Regions from separate parts of the Paenarthrobacter sp. NPDC057981 genome, predicted to be linked through region 2. Evidence: riboswitches for the same ligand, from Rfam matches in the RefSeq annotation. Region 2 holds a riboswitch; each other region holds the start of a gene.

Region 1 (2,944 bases), on a different contig from region 2:
ACTTTCATGTCGCCGACTTTGAGCATGACAGTGCCCATGGCGAGGTCGGCAGGCAGTAGGTCCTGGTTGGATGAAGCGGACATGTGAAGCTCCCGGTGTCGATGCGGCCGCCTTTCGGCTCGTTCTACCCATCTAAATTACTTGAAGCTTCAATTTATTCCTAGCGGATCAGCTGCCCTCGAAGGACGACGTGCTTCAGCGCGGAAACGGCAGCCAGATTCCGGCGCGGATCCTCATGGCAAATCACGACGTCGGCACTCGCCCCTTCGCTGATGGCCTCGGCTCCCAGCCACTTGCGGGCGCCCCAAGTGGCCGCATCAAGGACCGCTGCCGGCGGCAGGCCGGCGTCGTACAGTTCGTTCATCTCGTCTGCGATCCGGCCATGCCGGATGACGCTGCCAGCATCCGTACCGGCATGAATGGCGACTCCGGCCTCGTACGCCTCCACCACGCGTTCACGCCGACGATCCCAGAGGCGCGTCATGTGGTCCGCGTATTCAGGAAACTTGGGCGCAGCCTGGGCGGCGATATCCGGGAAGGTCGCGATGTTGACAAGTGTGGGAACGATCGGAACGGACTGCTCCACGAGCCGTGGAATGTGGCGTGGCAACAGACCCGTAGCGTGTTCGATGCAGTCGATACCGGCATCAAGCATGTCGTCGATGGTGTCTTCGGCAAAGCAATGCGCCGTGACCCGGGCGCCCTCGTCATGGGCGGCGGAAATGGCATCCTTGACCGTCTTCGCCGGAAAGGAGGCAGCCAGGTCACCAATACCCCGGTCTATCCAATCGCCCACCAGTTTCACCCAGCCGTCGCCGTCGCGGGCTTCCTTCCGGACGGTCTCGACCAACTGCTCCGGCTCAATCTCGTGACCCAATCCGCGCAGGTACCGGCGGCTTCGGGCTATATGGCGGCCGGATCTGATCAGGCGGGGCAAGTCCTCGCGCTGCTGCACCCACCGCGTGTCGCTGGGTGAGCCGCAGTCGCGGATGAGCAGGGTTCCCGCGTCCCGGTCCGCCTGGGCCTGCGCGAGGGTCGTGGGCCCATCCACCGCACCACCGGCGCCCAGTCCGATGTGGCAATGGGCATCAACGAATCCCGGCAGGACCCAGCCGTCAAGCACTCTGTCCGGTTGCTCCTTGGGGCGCTCGAACGTCAGTGTGCCCCCAACGGACCACATCCCGCGTCGCTCCTGATCTGCGGCGACGAGCACGGGTCCGCTGAATTCGATGATGTTGGACATGCCAGAATCCTAGTCCGGTACAGGGCCGGCAAGTGCAGCCAACATGTGACCAGGTGCCATGTGACTGGGTAGCGCATGGGAGCTGTGGTAGCTTCGTCATGACCACACGGGGGCCCTTGCAGGGGCTGAGATCGGGCTGAGGCGGCCTGCGACCGTTGAACCTGTCCGGGTAATGCCGGCGAAGGAAGTGAGTAATCCTTGAGCACCATCGAAACACAGCACAGCCCTGCCCAAAACGAGGTTGTTACGCAGTCCCTGAAGTCCCATTCGCTGGCCTATGTCGAAGACCCAGCCACCGGCATCCGCGTTCCGGTGACCGAAATTTCGCTTGAGCCCTCCCCCAATGGCCAGGCGAACCCGCCACTGCAGGTGTACCGGACGGCGGGCCCCGGGAGCGATCCCGTAGTGGGCCTTGAAGCCTTCCGGGCCGCTTGGATCGAGGCCCGCGGCGACACTGCCGCGTACACGGGCCGTGAACGCAACCTGCTCGACGACGGCAAGGCGGCTTTGCGGCGCGGCGCCGCCTCTGCCGAATGGAGGGGTGCACAACCCGTGCCCCGCCGCGCCGTCGAAGGCAAAACCGTCACCCAGATGCACTACGCGCGGCAGGGAATGGTAACGCCCGAAATGCGGTTCGTGGCGCTGCGTGAAAACTGCGATGTGGAACTGGTCCGCAGCGAAGTTGCCGCCGGCCGGGCGATCATTCCCAACAACATCAACCACCCCGAGTCCGAGCCCATGATCATTGGCAAGGCCTTCCTGGTGAAGATCAACGCCAACATCGGAAACTCCGCCGTCACCAGTTCCATCGCGGAGGAAGTGGACAAACTGCAGTGGGCCACCCAGTGGGGCGCTGACACTGTCATGGATCTGTCCACGGGCGACGACATCCACACCACCCGCGAGTGGCTCATCCGGAACTCCCCGGTACCGATCGGCACAGTGCCCATCTACCAGGCGCTGGAGAAGGTCAATGGCGAGGCCAACAAGCTCACGTGGGAGATCTTCCGCGACACCGTGATCGAGCAGTGCGAACAGGGCGTGGACTACATGACCATCCACGCCGGTGTGCTGCTGAGGTATGTGCCGCTGACCGCCAACCGCGTCACGGGCATCGTCTCCCGCGGTGGATCCATCATGGCCGGATGGTGCCTGGCCCACCACCAGGAAAACTTCCTTTACACGCACTTCGACGAGCTGTGCGAAATCTTTGCCCAGTACGACGTCGCGTTCTCGTTGGGAGACGGCCTGCGCCCGGGTGCTACTGCCGACGCCAACGATGCCGCACAATTTGCTGAGCTGGATACGCTGGCCGAACTGACCCAGCGAGCCTGGGAATACGACGTGCAGGTCATGGTGGAGGGTCCCGGGCATATTCCGTTCCACCTGGTCCGTGAGAATGTCGAACGGCAGCAGGAACTGTGCAAGGGGGCCCCTTTCTACACGCTGGGACCGTTGGTCACCGACGTCGCTCCCGGCTATGACCACATCACCTCGGCCATCGGTGCCACTGAGATCGCCCGGTACGGCACAGCCATGCTCTGCTACGTCACGCCCAAGGAGCACCTGGGCCTGCCCAACAAGGACGACGTGAAAACAGGAGTGATCACCTACAAGATCGCGGCGCATGCAGCAGATCTGGCCAAGGGACACCCAGGAGCACACGAGCGCGATGATGCCCTGTCCAAAGCCAGGTTCGAA
Region 2 (2,944 bases):
TCCAGGAAGAGCAGCTCGCCCTCTTTGCCGTCAGCATCGTAGGCCTCGAAGTTTGTGGCTGATGCGTAGCTGGTTCCCGTGGCAGTCTGCCAGGAAACCTCCATCAGCAGGAACCCTCCATTGGCTGGCTCCAGGTAGGGCATGGCCGAAATTTCCGGGGTGTAAAGGGTGTCCACAATGCCCACCTTCACAGTGTCGCCACTGGACACCGTCACCGTGAAGGAATTCGCATCGCTGGCGGTGCCGGGCGAGGGGAGGGGACCTTCCTGGGACGCCGATGGGCGGGCCGGTTCAGCTGCCTTCTGCCCTTGGATCCCTGCAGAGACCAGCGCCAAGGACAGCACCGTGGAAATGATGCCGATGATCATGCCGGCGAGCCACACCACGATGGTGATGATCCATGCCTTCTTCTTGTTCTCCGGGTAGCCAACCAAAGGCCGGCCCTGCTTGTCACGGGCATTACCTGTCAACGTGATGATGAGGTCCACGATCGACCAGATGCCGAACCCGCCGGCGGTCAGGAGCTTGGCTATGCCGGTGCCGATCTTGCCCAGGTAGAACCGGTCGACACCCAGTCCGCCCAGGAGCAAGGAGAGGATCCAGGTGACCACGAACGACTTTGCCGTTCCATCGCCGCCCGGAGGGCCGTAAGAACCCGAACCCGGCGTGGGTTGATAGCCGGAGTAGGGCCCACCTTGATAGGGGCTGCCATAAGGGGCAGGTGCGTTGGGGACCGGAGGAACACCCGCTCCTTGTCCGTTATCGGGCGCGGGCGGGTAATTCGGGTAACTCACGTGGACTTCCTTCAGTGGTGCGGGTGCGAGGTTTTGGATGGCGGACCGGCGGGGACCGGCCGTCGGGCAGCGTGGCCCGCGGGGTTGCCGCTAAGCGGCGTCGAGGGCTTCGAGCAGCGACTTCGCTGCCGCCGTCGGGTCTTCCGCCTCGGTAATGGCGCGGACGACGACGATGCGGCCGGCGCCGGCTGCGAGTACCTCTTCTACGTTGCCAAGGTCGATTCCACCGATCGCGAACCAGGGCAAATCAACGGCCCCGCCTGTGGTCTCTTCAGCGCGCTTGATCGCTTCTGCGGCATATGTGACCAAGCCGGTTCCCACGGCGTCGCGGCCGGGCTTGGTGGGCGTTGCCCATACCGGGCCAACACAGAAGTAGTCCAGACCCGGGTCGCTGGGCGAGGAGGTGATGGCCGCGTTCACTTGCTCGGGAGTGTGGGTGGACAGGCCAATGACGGCAGGGTGGGGCAGGAAGGTACGGGCGACCTCCAGGGGCAGATCCTTTTGCCCCACATGGAACACAGGAGCCCCGGAAACACTGGCAATATCGGCCCGGTCGTTGACTGCCCAGAGCCGTCCATGGCGTTCGGCAACGCTGCGCAGGACGGTCAGCAATTCCAATTCCTCAGCAGCTTCGATCGTCTTGTCGCGGAGTTGGATGATGTCCACTCCGCCCCGGAAGGCTGCATCGACAAAGTCTTCAAAATCGCCTTGGCGTTTGCGCGCGTCAGTGCACAGGTAGAGGCGGGCCGAGGCGAGGGATTCATGCTGGGTCATGGAAACCACACTAGTTCCTCTAAACTGGGCACGTACCGCGGGAGCCGCGACGACCATCATTGTGACCGTCCGGCTGAGAGGGCTTGGGAGCCGACCGCTTGACCTGATCCGGCTAGTACCGGCGTAGGGAAGGAAACAGATGGCAGAAGCCATTCACGCAGATGTCGCCATCATCGGCGGTGGGATCATTGGCCTGGGCATAGCCCATCAAGCACGGAAGCTGGGCCGCTCCGTGGCCCTCATCGACCCGGCGCCTGCCAGTGGCGCTACCTTTGCGGCTGCCGGAATGCTGGCACCGGTGAGCGAACTCCACTACCAGGAAGAAGACCTCCTGGACCTCATGCTCGAGTCATCCCGATTGTGGCCATCATTCGTGGGCGGCCTGCCTCAGCCCACGGAAGCCACCGGATACAGCACGACGCCGACCCTCGCCGTGGGTGCCGACGCCGCGGACCGCAGGGCGCTCGCAGACCTTCGCGCGGCTCAGCTTGCGGCGGGCCTGGAGGTCGAGCCGCTGTCCCTGCGTGAGGCACGGAACCGCGAACCACTGCTGAGCCCGCAAATTTCCTGTGCCTTCGACATTCGTGCGGATCACAAGGTTGATCCGCGGAAATTGGCGGCCCACCTTTTGGCGGCCCTTGCCGCGCATTCGCCGGACGATGGCAGCTGGGTGAAGGGGGCCGAAGATGGGTTCGCCGTTGAGGCCTCTGCCCGAGGGTTGTTGTGGGACGGGGACCGGGTTGCCGGCGTCGAGCTTGAAAACGGCGGCACCGTCCATGCCGCCGAAACGGTCGTGGCCAACGGGCTGGGAGCCCCTCACTTGCGGGGCCTTCCCGAGGGGCTCAGCCTTCCGGTCAGGCCGGTCTACGGAGACATCCTCCGCCTGCGCGTCCCGGCGCACCTCCGTCCGCTTGTAACCGCCACAGTCCGGGGAATGGTCCGTGGAGTGCCTGTCTACATCGTTCCGCGGGAAGACGGAACCGTGGTGATCGGCGCTACGCAACGCGAGGACAGTCTGTCTGCGACCTCCAACGCCGTCTCGGCCGGTGGCGTCTACCAGCTCCTGCGCGACGTGCAGGTTCTGGTGCCTGCCGTGGCTGAACTCGAACTCCTGGAGGCAACGGCCCGCGCACGACCAGGAACTCCGGACAATGCCCCGTTGCTGGGTCGTGTGGACAATTCCACCGGCGAGGTTGAAGGCCTCGTGATCGCCACGGGATTCTTCCGGCACGGTGTCCTCCTCACTCCCGTCGCCGCCGCGATCGTGGGGGAGCTGCTTAGTGGTTCCACGGACCCCCGCTGGTCCATCTTCCGCCCTGACCGCTTCAATGCAACGCGGGGTCACTTATGGCCCATGGAAACCCCTTCAGGGGGCC
Region 3 (2,944 bases), on a different contig from region 2:
ACGTCGTCATCGACGCCGTTACCGTCGTGTTCCTGATTGTCGGTGCGCTGATGTCCCTCGGTGCGGCGATCGGCCTGTTGAGGTTCCCGGACCTGATGAGCCGCATGCACGCAGCCACCAAGCCGCAGGTGCTCGGCCTGTTCCTGATGCTCTCAGCAATCGGCTTGCAGATGCGCACCTGGTGGGTGTGGCCGGTCCTGCTGGTGGCGTGGATCTTCCAGCTCCTCACAGCGCCGGTCTCCGCACATATGGTGGGACGTTCGGCGTACCGGACCAAGCACGGACACCGCGAGAAGCTCACCAAGGATGAACTCGAAGCCGTGGTCCAAAGGGCTGCCGCCGGCCAGGAGCCTCTGGAGCCCTAAGCAATCCGAACCTTAAAGCAACGCGGGGTCACTTATGGCCCATCCCCGAGGGACTTTTGGGCCATAAGTGACCCCGCGTTGCTTGTCCCGGTGGTGCTTAGACGATGTCCTGCGACTTCGCGAAACGGGCAATGGCCCGCTGCGTGCCCCGGCTGGTGAGGACTTGGATCAGCGTGCTCACGAAGGCGGAAACCAACGCAAAGGTCAGGGCCGAGCGAAGGCTCGTTTCCATGTCGTCGTTGCCTGTGGGCGGCTTGTTGCCCGTGGCCTTTTCCCAGCCTTTGTTGACGAGTTTGGTACCGACAAAGCCTGCGCCGAGGCTAATTCCGGCGCCCAACAGCTTGAAAAAGAGGTTCATGCCCCCAGCCTAGCTGTACGGCAGGCTACCTGCGGTTCTCCCGTTCCTTGAGAAACGCAGTCAAGGATCCGACCGGCGCCAGCACCGGGATCACCGGGTGTTCGGCCGACCAAAGGGCGTCCACGGAGTCGAAAGCCGCGATTTCCTTGAGCAAGTAATAGGTGGGCGGCATCAACTTAAGCCCGCCTTCAGCTTCGGCGGCCAAAATTCCGCTGACAGGCATCCACAGTGATTGCCAGGCCTCCGTGGTCTGGTGCCGAGGCTGCGCTTCCGGTGCGGGTTTCGCGATGTAGAAGTAGGTGTCAAAACGCTTGGGCATATCCACTGGAGTGATCCAGTTGGCCCAGGGGCGCAGGGCTGCGGCCTCTATGGCCAGCCCAGCCTCTTCCTGGACCTCGCGGATGGCTGCAGCGAGGACGGTACCCGCGGCCTTCTGCGTCAGGGCTGGATCCGAGGAAATCGAACTCTGTGCCCAGGCGGCAGCGTGGCTGTGGAGCAGCTCCGCCGGGTAATCCCATCCGGCCTGATCCGTTGCATCCACCCGGCCGCCCGGAAACACCACCATCCCCGCAGCGAAGTCCATGGTGCTGACCCGGTGCTGGACGAACGCCTCGAGCCCGGACGGGGTATCGCGGAGCAGGATGACGCTGGCTGCGAGGCGTGGCTCGGACACTGGCGTGGTGTCGGGAAGGCTGGAGCCGGGAAGATCCGTCATGCAGTCATTCTCGCAGGTGCGTTGCGGGGCCTGCTCTGCGTGCCACGGGCGAGGAATGGGGCGCAGAGCGGGCCTCGCAAGGGCAAGGACGGAATATGACCCCGCCTGCCCGCCCACCCGGGCTCCCAAGCACGCCAAGGTGTAAACTGAACCAGCCCATCAGGGCAGATTTGATAACGACAGGGGAGCGCCTCCGTCGAATCCTGCACCACGCAGGAGACGCGAGGGCGCTGAGAGTGCGGACAGCCGCAGACCCTCGAACCTGATCCGGTTAGTACCGGCGCAAGGGAGTCGAGCTTCTCAGAGTGTCCGGATCCGGACGGCGCAAGCCAGGTGGACTCCGGGGAGCACTTTCCCCTCCTGTAACCTCAGGAGGCAGAAAATGACCACGGTAAACGTGAAGAAGACCAGTTACGGCTGGCGAGTTGTAGACATCGTGGTGGCAGCCCTCATCGCCATCGCCGGCGGCGTGATCTTCTGGGCCTGGTCTCAGGGCGCCGCGATCGTATCCATCCCCATGAACGCGGCCTACCCGCCGCTGACCGGCCTGATCGCCGGCGGCTGGATGATCCCCGCCGTCCTGGGCATGCTCATTATCCGCAAGCCCGGCGCAGCCCTGTTCTGCGAGGCTGTGGCCGCCACCGGCGAACTCATCATGGGCTCGCAGTACGGCACCACGGTGCTGATCTCCGGCATCCTGCAGGGTCTCGGCGCGGAGCTCATCTTCGCGGCGTTCCGTTACAAGAAGTTCAACCTGCCCACGTCGCTTCTCGCGGGTGCAGGTGCCGGACTCTTCTGCGGCCTTAACGACTCCTTCCTCCCGTGGGGCTGGAACATCGCCTATGAGGCCATCGACAAGCTGACCTACATCGCGTTCTGCACGCTTTCCGGCGCCATCATCGCCGGCGCACTGTCCTGGATCGCCACCCGCGGTCTGGCGAAGACTGGCGTTCTCAGTTCCTTCGCCTCGCGCAAGGCCGCTTCGGAGCCAGTCTTCAGCTGATGCCCGCCACACAGAGCGGCACGGTCAAGCCTGCCGCCATTTCCGCCGAGGGGTGGGGGTGGCGGCATGCGGGGCGTTCCACGCCAGCCATCCAGGGCCTGGACCTGCGGATTGAACCAGGGGAGCGGGTCCTCCTGCTGGGCCCATCCGGGGCCGGCAAGTCCACGCTCCTGCACGCCCTGGCCGGGGTGCTGGGTGACGAGGAAGACGACTCGGACGAGACCGGCTCGCTGCTGATCGACGGCGCCGCGCCCCGGGAGTCGCGGGGCCGCGCCGGGTTGATGCAGCAGGACCCCGAAACCCAGGTGATCCTCTCGCGCGTGGGCGACGACGTCGCCTTCGGTGCGGAGAACCTGGCTGTGCCCCGGGATGAGATCTGGTCCCGTGTGCACGAAGCGCTCGACGACGTCGGCTTGCGTAGCGCTGCCGGCGGCGGTTTGGCGTTGGACCACCCGACGGCGGCACTTTCCGGAGGCCAGAAGCAGCGGCTTGCGTTGGCGGGC
Region 4 (2,944 bases), on a different contig from region 2:
CGCGTAAGGGTGGGCGGCTGACGCCCCTGCCTCCACAAAGGCGGCATGGAGCTTCTGCCCCACTTCCGCGTACAACCAGTAGCAAGGCAGGATCGCGGCCAGAACCACTGCATAGCTGCCCGACGTCGAGGCGGCCAGCAGGTGGTCCACGTAGGCTTTGGTCACCGGTCCTGTCACGCCCGAGGCCTCACGGGTACTCAGCCAGTTCCTGTGCAGTTCCGATTCCACTTCCAGGCACTGCTGTGAGCCCTTGGCCCAGAACAGTTGTTCATCTTCAGTCGGCGCCAAGGCACCTGCCCGGGCCAGCACCCTGGAATAGCCATTCAAATAGATGGCGTCTTGGGCCAGGTAGTAGCTGAACGCCGTCTCCGGCAACTGCCCGGACTGCAGTTCCTGGATGAAGTTCAGCTCGTGGATTCTTTCAAGCTCGGGAACGGCTTCTTTCCACAAAGTGGCAGCGAACCCGCCGGTGTGGAGTTTGCGCTGGTGGTGGAAGTGGTCCACTGGCCCGCTGCCTCGGCCCACCTCCAGCTCAGCTGACCCCCTCAGCGCTTGGAGCAGCCAGGGCTTTACCTCGCGCAACGACGCTTCCCAGTCACCCGTACGCACCTGGACTGTGGCCAGCGCTGACGACAACGAGCACCCAGTGCCATGGCTGTTCTTTGTCGAAATCCGGGGACCGGCTACCTCGACGACATCCTGCTGCAGCAAGCCACCTGTGTTGATCAACGCGTCCGGACATTCCGAGCCAGCCAGGTGACCGCCCTTGACCAGCACGGTGTTTCCGCATTCCGCGGCCAAGCGTTTGCCCTGCTCCAGAGCCGAGGCCCAATCGGCCGCCTCCGCCTCGCCCAACAATATGGCAAGCTCCGGCAGGTTGGGCGTGACAAGGTCGGCCAACGGCAGCAAGGAACGAAGAGCATCGCCGGCCGACTCCGTCAGGAGGCGGTCACCGCTGGTGGCCACCATCACCGGGTCAAGAACGACGACGGCGGGGCGCACCTCCTCGAGCCAGCTGCGGACCTCGTTGATCACCTCGGCGTCCCCCAGCATCCCGATCTTGACGGCATCGATGGCGATATCGCTGCTGATCGCGGTCAACTGTTGCCGCAGGAATTCCACCGGGGGTACGTGCACCGCACTGACACCCTGGGTGTTCTGTGCAGTCAGGGCAGTGATGGCAGCCATTCCGTATCCGCCGTGGGCGGCGATGCTCTTCAGGTCTGCCTGGATTCCTGCCCCTCCGGAGGGATCGGAGCCTGCGATGCTCAGTACCCGCGGGGTCTGCGTGTGCTCCGCCACTAACGGGTACACAGAGGAATATGACAACTCAGCCATGAGGACATCCCTTCGCCGGTGCTAACCGGACAGGTTCAACGGGTCTGGATCTCAGCCCGGCCCAACGCCTGGCACCCCGTGTCAGTCCCCCAGCCTAACGCACCGAAAAAGGCAAGGGCCCCGCAATGCCCGCTCCTGGCGGATATTACAGGGCCCTCGAAACCGCGGACGTCGATCAGAGCTCGGAAGCCGGCACGCCGACACCCAGGATGATGGGTTCCTCCGAAGCTGGTTTCCGGACCGGTTCTGCCGGCGCCTTGGACTCGTGCGCCGATCCCTGGGCAGCTGTGGCCGATTCCTCATGGTGCTCAACACTGGTCTCATTGGCCGCACCTTGTGCCCTGCTGGCACTGCGGTTCCGGCGACCTCGGCGACCCCTCGAAGCCGCAGGAGCTTCCTCCGACACAGGAACCTGTGCAGCGGCTTCCGGGGCTGCAGGAGCCTTGAGGTCCGCTGCACTCTCCGAAGGGCCCTCGTCCTCGGCGGACGGAGCGGCACCGAGGTGCGAGAACGCCTCGGCCAAACGGTCCAGGCTCATGGCAGGCTTGGACGTCTGCGGCTCGTCATGGTGTTCAACGAATGGCAGCGCAACCTCTTCGCCGCCGAAGCGCAGCACCGGGGTGGAGCGGGCTTCACGGACGGCGGCATCGTGGGCCTCAGTGGCCTGGTCCGTCGGAGCATGCTCTGCCGCGGGAGGAACGGAGCCTGCGCCGGCCTCGTGCTGTCCTGCAGCCCGTGCAAGCTCTTCGGCCTTGTGGATTTCGTCATCGTGCAGGTGGGCTGCATGGGCTGCGGCGGCAATCGTCGCCAGCGCTGCACGGGTCGCTTCAGCTTTTGCCTGGCGCGCAGGGTCCTGTGGTTCCGGGTGGGCCGCCGGTGCAGCCGGAGCTGAGGGCGCCGAATGGACCTGGGCGGGTGCTTCGGCTGCCCCCTGCGCTCCTCCCTTGCCGCGACGACGCTTGCGTTCCGTGCGTGCGGTGGGCTGTTGCGCCTCGGTGTTGGGACGGTGCTGCTCGACAGCCGCCACGTTGGCACGACGATGCTCCACGGGCTCGTCGTGTGTCACCACACCGCGCCCTGCGCAATGCTCACATTGTTCACCGAAGACCTCAAGGAGGCCGGTACCCATGCGCTTGCGCGTCATCTGCACCAAACCGAGCGAGGTCACTTCAGCAACCTGGTGCTTGGTACGGTCGCGCCCCAAGCATTCGACCAGGCGCCGCAGCACAAGATCGCGGTTGGATTCCAGGACCATGTCGATGAAGTCGATGACAATAATGCCGCCAATATCACGCAGGCGGAGTTGCCGGACTACTTCCTCGGCAGCTTCAAGGTTGTTCTTGGTGACGGTCTCTTCCAGGTTGCCGCCGCTGCCGGTGAACTTACCGGTGTTGACGTCCACCACGGTCATGGCCTCGGTGCGGTCGATCACCAGCGAACCACCGGAGGGCAGGAAGACCTTGCGTTCGAGTGCCTTGTGGATCTGCTCATCGATGCGCCAAGCGGAGAAGATGTCCTGGTCCTTGGTCCACTTTTCGAGCCGGCCCACCAGATCGGGAGCAACGTAGGTGACGTAGGCCTCTATGGTGTCCCAGGCATCGTCACC

What was found. A riboswitch is a leader RNA that binds a small molecule or an ion and turns the genes downstream of it on or off. The one in region 2 is predicted to bind thiamine pyrophosphate.
Region 1: linked by a shared signal. The riboswitch ahead of thiC (phosphomethylpyrimidine synthase ThiC) and the one ahead of thiO (glycine oxidase ThiO) in region 2 are both predicted to bind thiamine pyrophosphate.
Region 3: linked by a shared signal. The riboswitch ahead of ACFVSI_RS05915 (ECF transporter S component) and the one ahead of thiO (glycine oxidase ThiO) in region 2 are both predicted to bind thiamine pyrophosphate.
Region 4: linked by a shared signal. The riboswitch ahead of thiD (bifunctional hydroxymethylpyrimidine kinase/phosphomethylpyrimidine kinase) and the one ahead of thiO (glycine oxidase ThiO) in region 2 are both predicted to bind thiamine pyrophosphate.

Annotation. Positions count from the first base shown of each region.
Region 1 covers NZ_JBHVQI010000023.1:45,928-48,871, reverse strand. The annotation lists gene ACFVSI_RS17660 (VOC family protein) at 1-83, opposite strand, end outside; gene ACFVSI_RS17655 (amidohydrolase family protein) at 161-1,243, opposite strand; TPP riboswitch at 1,340-1,447, shown strand; gene thiC (phosphomethylpyrimidine synthase ThiC) at 1,442-2,944, shown strand, end outside.
Region 2 covers NZ_JBHVQI010000022.1:21,258-24,201, forward strand. The annotation lists gene ACFVSI_RS17225 (TM2 domain-containing protein) at 1-794, opposite strand, end outside; gene thiE (thiamine phosphate synthase) at 885-1,568, opposite strand; TPP riboswitch at 1,596-1,717, shown strand; gene thiO (glycine oxidase ThiO) at 1,708-2,944, shown strand, end outside.
Region 3 covers NZ_JBHVQI010000003.1:251,076-254,019, reverse strand. The annotation lists gene mnhG (monovalent cation/H(+) antiporter subunit G) at 1-365, shown strand, start outside; gene ACFVSI_RS05925 (DUF4235 domain-containing protein) at 463-723, opposite strand; gene ACFVSI_RS05920 (NUDIX domain-containing protein) at 749-1,438, opposite strand; TPP riboswitch at 1,610-1,745, shown strand; gene ACFVSI_RS05915 (ECF transporter S component) at 1,821-2,441, shown strand; gene ACFVSI_RS05910 (ABC transporter ATP-binding protein) at 2,441-2,944, shown strand, end outside.
Region 4 covers NZ_JBHVQI010000011.1:78,424-81,367, reverse strand. The annotation lists gene thiD (bifunctional hydroxymethylpyrimidine kinase/phosphomethylpyrimidine kinase) at 1-1,338, opposite strand, end outside; TPP riboswitch at 1,329-1,427, opposite strand; gene ACFVSI_RS12110 (Rne/Rng family ribonuclease) at 1,514-2,944, opposite strand, start outside.